3 regions of the Pseudomonas sp. LRF_L74 genome follow, and region 1 is predicted to be linked to each of the others. Evidence: predicted binding sites of a transcription regulator. Region 1 holds the regulator's gene; each other region holds the start of a gene.
What was found. The regulator sigma-54, encoded in region 1, starts transcription at its own class of promoters, with help from an activator protein. The targets are predictions, from matches to a motif close to ANTGGCATNNANNTTGCTNT.
Positions count from the first base shown of each region.

Region 2: a site for sigma-54 is predicted at 1,235-1,254, ahead of flhA (flagellar biosynthesis protein FlhA). Genes of this name have one in related genera too.
Region 3: a site for sigma-54 is predicted at 1,524-1,543, ahead of ACSZPK_RS16155 (pilin). Genes of this name have one in related genera too.

Region 1 covers NZ_CBFFRH010000004.1:224,091-227,276, forward strand. The annotation lists gene lptA (lipopolysaccharide transport periplasmic protein LptA) at 1-275, shown strand, start outside; gene lptB (LPS export ABC transporter ATP-binding protein) at 275-1,000, shown strand; gene ACSZPK_RS12415 (RNA polymerase factor sigma-54) at 1,147-2,649, shown strand; gene hpf (ribosome hibernation-promoting factor, HPF/YfiA family) at 2,767-3,075, shown strand; gene ptsN (PTS IIA-like nitrogen regulatory protein PtsN) at 3,093-3,186, shown strand, end outside.
Region 2 covers NZ_CBFFRH010000013.1:64,103-67,288, reverse strand. The annotation lists gene flhA (flagellar biosynthesis protein FlhA) at 1-1,173, opposite strand, end outside; gene sodC (superoxide dismutase [Cu-Zn] SodC) at 1,526-2,050, shown strand; gene flhB (flagellar biosynthesis protein FlhB) at 2,109-3,186, opposite strand, start outside.
Region 3 covers NZ_CBFFRH010000006.1:70,924-74,109, reverse strand. The annotation lists gene ACSZPK_RS16160 (phosphoethanolamine transferase) at 1-951, opposite strand, end outside; gene ACSZPK_RS16155 (pilin) at 1,017-1,475, opposite strand; gene pilB (type IV-A pilus assembly ATPase PilB) at 1,705-3,186, shown strand, end outside.

The DNA of each region.
Region 1 (3,186 bases):
AGCAGAAGCCCGCGGTGGACAAGGAAATCGTCAAGGCCTACGGCATGACCATCCAGTACTTCGCAACCAACGACCGCATCGTACTGATCGACCAGGCCAAGGTCATCCAGGAAGGCAACACCTTCGAAGGCGAGAAGATCGTCTATGACACCCAGCGCCAGATCGTCAACGCCGGCCGTGCCAACGGCTCGTCGGTGAGCACGCCACGCCCGCGTATCGACATGGTCATCCAACCGCGCAAGAAAACCGAACAGCAGCAGAAACAAGGGCAGTAATGGCGACCCTCAAAGCACAGCACCTGGCCAAGAGCTACAAGGGACGGCAAGTCGTTCGCGACGTCAGCCTGTCCATCGACAGCGGCCAGATAGTCGGCCTGCTCGGCCCCAATGGTGCGGGCAAGACCACCTGCTTCTACATGATCGTCGGCCTGGTCCAGGCCGACCAGGGCCGCGTGCTGATCGACAGCAACGACATCAGCCAGCAACCGATGCATGGCCGTGCTCGTGCGGGCATCGGCTACCTGCCACAGGAAGCCTCGATCTTCCGCAAGCTCAGCGTGGCCGACAACATCATGGCCATCCTGGAAACCCGCAAGGACCTGGACCGCGCCGGACGTAACGATGCCCTGGAAAGCCTACTGCAGGAATTCCACATCACTCACATCCGCGACAACCTCGGCATGAGCCTCTCCGGAGGCGAACGCCGCCGCGTGGAAATCGCCCGCGCCCTGGCCACCGAACCCAAGTTCATCCTGCTCGACGAACCCTTCGCCGGCGTCGATCCGATTTCGGTCGGCGATATCAAGCAGATCATTCATCACCTGAAAGCCAAGGGTATCGGCGTGCTGATCACCGATCACAACGTCCGCGAGACCCTGGACATCTGTGAAACCGCGTACATCGTCAACGACGGCCAGCTCATCGCGGAAGGCGACGCACAAAGCATTCTGGCCAACCAACTGGTCAAGGAAGTCTATCTGGGGCACGAGTTCCGCCTCTGACCCGGAACGCCCTCGCTACAAGGATGTTTGTCAAGCCTAGGCAAAGCCAGCGTTATCAGGCATATAATTTGCTTAATGACGGCGCCTCGGCGTCTTGTAGTGAGTGGCGCGATAGCGCCTGCAGATAAGGTGCAAGACTTCCTGCCATGAAACCCTCGCTAGTCCTCAAGATGGGCCAGCAGCTGACGATGACACCGCAGCTGCAACAAGCCATCCGCCTCCTCCAGCTTTCCACGCTGGACCTGCAACAGGAAATCCAGGAAGCCCTGGAGTCCAACCCCATGCTGGAACGTCAGGAGGAAGGGGAAGATTTCGACAACTCCGACCCGATGGCCGACAACGCCGAGCAGACCACCCAGCAGGCGCAGGAAACCAGCAATTTCCAGGAAACCACCGTCGCCACCAACGACAATGAAAGCACGGACGAAGGCGAGTGGCACGAGACCATTCCCAACGAGCTGCCTGTCGATACCGCCTGGGAAGACGTCTACCAGACCAGCGCCAGCAACCTGCCAAGCAACGATGACGACGAGTGGGACTTCACCACCCGCACTTCGGCGGGCGAGAGCCTGCAGACCCACCTGCTCTGGCAGCTCAACCTGGTCCCCATGTCAGATACCGACCGCCTGATCGGCGTCACCCTGATCGACTGCATCAATAACCAGGGCTATCTGGAAGAGAGCCTCGAAGAGATCGTCGCCTCCTTCGACCCCGAACTCGACATCGAACTCGACGAAGTCGAAGCCGTGTTGCGCCGCATCCAGCATTTCGAACCGGCCGGCGTCGGCGCACGCGACCTGGGCGAATGCCTGCTCCTGCAACTGCGCCAGCTCCCCGCCGACACGCCATGGCTGGCCGAGGCCCAGCGCCTGGCCAAGGACCATCTCGACCTGCTCGGCAGCCGCGACTACAGCCAGCTCATGCGCCGCATGAAACTCAAGGAAGACGAGCTGCGCCAGGTCATCGAACTGATCCAGAGCCTCAATCCGCGCCCCGGCTCGCAGATCGAAGCGAGCGAACCGGAGTACGTCGTGCCGGACGTGATCGTGCGCAAGCACAATGACCGCTGGCTGGTCGAATTGAACCAGGAAGCCGTACCGCGCCTACGCGTCAACGCCCAGTACGCCGGCTTCGTCAAACGCGCCGACTCCAGCGCCGACAACACCTTCATGCGCAACCAATTGCAGGAAGCGCGCTGGTTCATCAAGAGCCTGCAGAGCCGCAACGAGACCCTGATGAAGGTCGCGACACAGATCGTCGAGCACCAGCGCGGTTTCCTCGACTACGGCGACGAGGCGATGAAACCCCTGGTCCTGCATGACATCGCCGAGGCGGTGGGCATGCACGAGTCGACCATTTCGCGGGTCACCACGCAGAAATTCATGCACACCCCGCGTGGCATCTACGAACTGAAGTACTTCTTCTCCAGCCACGTCAGCACCGCCGAAGGGGGCGAATGCTCGTCCACCGCGATCCGCGCGATCATCAAAAAACTCGTCGGCGCGGAAAACGCGAAAAAGCCGTTGAGCGACAGCAAGATCGCTGGTTTACTGGAGGCACAGGGCATTCAGGTAGCACGTCGGACAGTCGCCAAATACCGGGAGTCCCTCGGCATAGCGCCCTCAAGCGAGCGCAAGCGATTGATGTGACGAGCCACACTGAGGGAAAGCGCGGCAGCCGATGCAGCCGCAAGGCTTCCCAGCCAGAGTGTTACGGCGGCAGGCCCGATAGCCTGTCTCTTATGCACGGCAACAAGGAGAAGCGGTATGCAAGTCAACATCAGTGGACATCAGCTGGATGTGACCGACGCCATGCGTGACTATGTCGGGGAGAAACTCAGCAGGCTGGAGCGCCATTTCGACAAGATCACCAGCGTCCAGGTGATCATGGAAGTCGAAAAGCTCAAGCAAAAAATCGAAGCGACACTGCACATCGCAGGGGGTGAAGTGGTCGCCAATGCTGAACATGAAGACATGTACGCCGCCATCGACCTGCTCACCGACAAACTCGACCGCCAACTGATCAAGCACAAGGAAAAACAGCTCGGTCGCCTGCAAGGCGCGGCTGCTCGCTGATACACCTAATCCCCAACATGATTCGACTTGAAAACATACTGACCGCCGGCCGCTCCCTCGTGAGCGTGCCGGGCGGCAGCAAGAAGCGCGTCCTCGAACAGATCGCCAATC
Region 2 (3,186 bases), on a different contig from region 1:
CAATTGTCCACCCTGGTTGCGGTCGACCAGCGGGATCAGCCGGTAGCCCACCTCCAGGCCGACCATATCCACGGGCATCACGTCATCCCAGCCCAGTTCCTTGATTTCCTGGGCCTTCTGCGCCGGCAGCAGTTCCTGCTGGCGCTGGGTTTCTTCCTCGACCTGAATCTTGGCTTGATTCTTCTTGTGCCAGATCCAGTAGGCGCCGGCGGCGGCGGCCAGGCCCAGGCCAATGAACGGCACATGCGGCATACCGGGCACCAGGCCCATGGCGACCATGATCGCCGCGGAAACGGCCAGCGCCTTGGGTGAGGCAAACATCTGCCGGTTGACCTGCTGACCCATGTCCTCGGCGCTGGAGACACGGGTCACCATGATCGCCGCGGCGGTCGACAGCAGCAGCGACGGGATCTGTGCCACCAGGCCGTCACCGATGGTCAGCAACGAATAGATGCGGCCGGCCTCGGAGAAGCTCAGGCCGTGCTGCAGGATACCGATGGCCATGCCACCGAGCAGGTTGATGAACAGGATCAGCAGGCCGGCGATGGCGTCACCACGGACGAACTTGCTGGCACCGTCCATGGAGCCGTAGAAGTCCGCCTCCTGGGCGACCTCGACGCGACGGCGCTTGGCTTCGGTCTGGTCGATCAGGCCGGAGTTGAGGTCAGCGTCGATGGCCATCTGCTTGCCGGGCATGGCATCCAGGGTGAAACGGGCGCTCACCTCGGAAATACGCCCCGCGCCCTTGGTCACCACCACGAAGTTGATGATCATCAAGATGGCGAAGACCACGGCACCGACCACATAGTTGCCGCCGATCACCACCTCGCCGAAGGCCATGATCACCTTGCCCGCGGCGTCATGCCCTTCCTGGCCGTGCAGCAGCACGACACGGGTCGACGCGACGTTGAGCGCCAGGCGCAGCAGCGTGGATACCAGCAGGATCGTCGGGAATACGGCGAAGTCCAGTGGTCGCAAGGCATAGATGCTCACCAGCAGGACCACGATGGACAATGCGATGTTAAAGGTGAACAGCACGTCCAGCAGGAACGGCGGCACCGGCAGCATCATCATGCCCAGCATCACCAGCAATAGCAGCGGAACGCCAAAATTGCCGCGCCCAAGCCCAGCCAGGTTGGTGCGCATATTGCCGATGAGTTGATCGCGATTCACAGCCACTTGGATCCCCCGGAGCATTCAAAACTTTGACGCGAAACCGCGCCGTGACGGGGCAGGAGCAAGAATCCGGCCAACAGGTAAAACTGCGTTCAAGGGCAGCCGCAGCCGGAAGGCCGATCAACAGGGAGGACAACCAACGCCAGTTCAGACTTCCCAACACATCTGGAGAAATTCCCAGCATCGGGAAAGAATATTCGAAACCCGCATTTTCCCTACAGAATGAACGGAAATGCACACATGTATATCCACAATTTGACGAAAATATCTTTGTGAACCTCAGCCATGACCGAGTAGTCTACCTGCCTCCAGGCCCCTATCCAGGGCCTTCACTCCCAAGGAGATGCTCATGAAGAAATGGACCCTTGCCGCACTGCTCGCCTGCACCGCAGTCGGCGCACAGGCCGCCTCGTTGACCGTGGATGTAAACGAAGTCAGCGCCAACGGCATTGGCAAGAAAGTCGGCACCGTCAGCATCGAGCCCAGCGCCTATGGCCTGGTGTTTACGCCGAACCTGTCGGGCCTGAAGCCGGGTATCCATGGTTTTCACATCCATACCAACCCGAGCTGCGAGGCCGGCGAGAAGGAAGGCAAGCTATCGCCCGCCGAGATGGCGGGCGGCCATTGGGACCCGGATAAAACGGGTCGCCATGGCGCCCCCTGGGAAGACAACGCGCACAAGGGTGAGCTGCCAGCCCTGTACGTCACCGACGACGGCAAGGCTAGCCAACCGGTACTCGCACCGCGCCTGAAGTCGCTGGATGAAATCAAGGGCCATGCCCTGATGATCCACGCCGGTGGCGACAACCACTCCGACCATCCGCTGCCACTGGGCGGTGGTGGCACGCGTGCCGCTTGCGGCGTGATTCGCTGACCAGGCCCTAGCTTCAAGCAGCCAGAGCCGCTCCCGGCTCTGGCTTGAAGCTAAAAACCTACTCGTCCCGACGCAGATCCGGCGGAATCGGCAGGTCGCGTAGCGGCACGGGACGCTTGCCCTTGCCGGCGCGGAACTGCTTCAGCTGATACACATAGGCCAGTACCTGAGCCACTGCCAGGTACAGCCCCGCCGGGATCTCCCGATCGATTTCCGTGGAGTAGTAGACCGCCCGGGCCAAGGCGGGCGACTCCAGCAAGGTGATCTTGTGCTCCTGGGCGATCTCGCGGATCTTCAGCGCCAGGAAATCCCCGCCCTTGGCCAGCACCACCGGCGCCTTGCCCTGGGCCGGGTCGTATTTGAGGGCAACGGCGAAGTGGGTCGGGTTGGTAATCACTACATCGGCCTTGGGCACGGCCTGCATCATGCGGCGCTCGGCCATCTGTCGCTGCATCTGGCGAATCTTGCCCTTGACCTCCGGCTTGCCCTCGGAATCCTTGTATTCGTCCTTGACCTCCTGCTTGGTCATCATCAGCTTCTGCTTCGAATCCCATAGCTGGAACGGCACGTCGACCGCCGCGATAAGGATCAGCCCGCAGGCCAGCCACAAGGTGCTCTTACCGACGATCTGCGCACTGTGCATGATCGCCTTTTCCACCGGTTCCTTGGCGATCGCCAGGATGTCATTGGTGTCCGCCGATAGAACCGCCAAGGCCACCATCAGGATCAATACGAACTTCGCCAGTGCCTTGAGCAGTTCGGTCAGGGCATGCAGGGAAAACATGCGCTTGAGCCCGGACAGTGGATTCATCCGGCTGAACTTGGGCGCCAGCGCCTCCGCCGAGAACAACCAGCCGCCCAGGGAAATCGGCCCGGCAATCGAGGCGATCAGGAGCACGATGAGGAATGGTTGAAGGATGGTCGCCGCCATCTTGCCCGCCGACAACAGATACAACGCCATGCTGTCGTCACTCATCAGCACTTCGCGCGGCAGGCTGAAGCTCTCGCGCATGATCGCGATCAGGCCCTCTCCCATGGCAGCCCCGTACATCAACAAGGCAATGGCTCCAGCCATGGTTACAGCCAAGGTGTTCAACTCGCGGGAACGGGCTATCTGCCCTTTCTTGCGCGCCTCT
Region 3 (3,186 bases), on a different contig from region 1:
GTTGTCATGTGCGCCGTATCCGCCTTGAGTGCTTATAAAAAATGTCTTATATCCAGCTTCTTTAAACGCACTAAGCAAAGAAGTTCTTTCAGAAAACGGTTTATTAGACAACATCAATGGAACAGATAACCTAGTCGCAGAATATGGCGACACTACATCCCTCAAGAACATTATATTTTTACGATCCTGTAACCTTGGAGTCGTATTTCTATAGTATCCATTAATGCCCCATCGATCCGGACGACTACTTTCACCAATAAAAAGTACGTAGACCTCTCTCTCCCTACGGGTGCCACTTAGTTGCCAAGAAAAATGTTGCCTTAGACTAGAAACATTTGAAATATTTTCTTTTTGGGATACATAGGAATAAACACGTATACCCACATCGAAAGGGAACGCATCGGTGTAGGGATACATCCAGGCCCGAAGCCCATCCCCAAATACGTCTTGGACGGCTGACTTATCCTCATAAAATCGGTCAAAAGAAAAAATCAGTGGAATAAATATTAGTCCGACTGACAGAAAAAAAACATAAATCCTTAATCGACCAGTCCAAATAGCTCGCGGCAGACTTAGAACAACAAAGAACATAACTAGATATAAAGTTATACCCCCTCCTATTACCCACATTCCACGCACAAACTCCCATAACTCCTGACGATTAGTCTCAAGCATAACTCCAACAACATTTGCATCCCACCTAACCCCGTAAGAAATCAAGTACCAACTATCCAAAGCCGCGGCTGGAACAACCATAAGGAGCAATATGCAATTAATCCTTATCCAAGGAAACAATGATAAAAAAAACAGAAAAAAACCTGAAAAAATATAAATCCCATCGTACCGCTTACTCTCTAAATACGAAAAAAAATACGGCGAACTTAATATTAAAAACAAAAAGCACAGAAAAAAATACCAACCCGAATATTTTAATTTTAAAAAAAATTTCATCTAACAACACCTAGTTTTCAATCATAAAAAAACCCGGCATCGCCGGGTTTTTTTAGCTTTTTCTATTAGCTACCGCTACCACTGGTGCTGCGGCATTCAGATGGAACATACTTAGCGTTATCAGCTGAATCAACAGCACATGCCCAAGTAATAGCATCATCAGGCACAGTACCAGCTTCAATAGCGTCATCGCCAGACTTAGGAGTCAGTGTCAACTCAACCTCTTTCGCAGCAGCAGTATATTTCACAGTAATGACACCGGTTTCTCCATCTACTTCGACTGAATCAACGTTGGTTGTGGATGCAGGAGCAGTCCAACCCAAGTCCAGAGAAGAAGCACCATTAGCAGCATTTTCAGCGATTGTCGTTTTCGCAGCAGAAGCCAGAATCAGGCCTTCAGAAACACGAGCACGCACGGTGTAATCTTGATAAGCCGGCAATGCGATAGCAGCCAGAATACCGATGATCGCGACAACGATCATCAGTTCGATAAGGGTAAAACCTTTTTGCATTTGAGCTTTCATCTGCGAAGTCTCCATTTATGAATGAAGGTCTGTTGACCTAGCATCCACTTAGCATTCTGCATGCCAACTTCATAAAGCCCATGGTATCGGGTGTTATCACAGCTTATAAGAACTCAGGAAAGCGACTTGCCGACATAAAGTGACAACCAGCGTCACATCAAAGACGTCCATTTGGAATCATCCTTTGTCTAGGCTATAAGGGCACGTCACGCGGACAAAGACCACGCTTATGAACGATATCGCCCTTACCGGCCTGGCCAAGCAACTGGTGCTGGCCGAGTTGCTCGACGAAAAGACCGCCCAGCAGGCTTACCAACAGGCCCAGCGCAACAAGCTGTCATTGGTGACCTATCTGGTACAGCACAAACTGGTCAAAGGCCGCGACCTGGTGTCGATCAGTTCCGACCAGTTCGGTATCGCTTACCTGGATCTGGCTGCAGTCGATAAGGAAAGCCTGCCCAAGGACCTGGTTTCGGAGAAACTGGTCCGCCAGCATCGCGCGCTACCGCTGTTCCGCCGCGGCAACAAGCTGTTCATCGGCATCTCTGACCCATCCAACCAGCAGGCCATCACCGACATTCAATTCAGCACCGGCCTGAACACCGAAGCCCTGCTGGTCGAGGACGACAAGCTTGGCGACGCGATAGAAAAGCTCTTCGAGAGTGCCGGGCATGACTTCGGCGATATGGGCGATATCGACCTGGATGGGGTAGAGACCGCTGCGGGCGATGAAGACGACAAGAAGGACGCGATTGGCGGTGACGCCGACGATGCGCCGGTGGTGCGTTTCGTCAACAAGATGCTGCTGGACGCGATCAAGGGCGGCTCCTCCGACCTTCATTTCGAGCCTTATGAAAAAACCTATCGGGTACGCTTCCGTACCGACGGCATGCTGCATGAAGTAGCCAAACCACCGATCCAATTAGCCCCGCGCATTTCCGCTCGCCTCAAGGTCATGGCCGGCCTGGACATTTCCGAGCGCCGCAAGCCTCAGGACGGGCGGATCAAGATGAGAATCTCGAAATCCAAGTCCATCGACTTCCGGGTCAATACCTTGCCCACGCTCTGGGGCGAGAAGATCGTGATGCGGATTCTCGACCCCACCAGTGCGCAGATGGGCATCGACGCCCTGGGTTATGAGGAATCGCAGAAGGCGCTGTACATGGCTGCCCTGCAACAACCGCAAGGGATGATTCTGGTAACCGGCCCCACCGGCTCGGGAAAGACGGTTTCTCTTTATACCGGCTTGAACATTCTCAATACCCCGGACGTGAACATTTCCACGGCGGAAGACCCGGTGGAAATCAACCTGGAAGGTATCAACCAGGTCAACGTCAACCCGCGCCAGGGCATGGATTTCTCCCAGGCACTGCGCGCCTTCCTACGCCAGGACCCGGACATCATCATGGTCGGCGAGATTCGCGACCTGGAAACCGCCGAGATTGCGATCAAGGCGGCGCAGACCGGGCACATGGTCATGTCCACCCTGCACACCAACAGCGCCTCGGAAACGCTGACCCGTCTGCGCAACATGGGCGTGCCCTCGTTCAATATCGCCACCTCGGTTAACCTGATCATTGCCCAGCGCTTGGCGCGCAAGCTCTGTAGTACCTGCAAAAAGCCTGTCGAGGTGCCGGAAGAAACCCTGCTGGCGGAAGGCTTCCCTGCCGAGCAAATCGGCAAGTTCAAGCTGTATGGCCCGGTAGGCTGC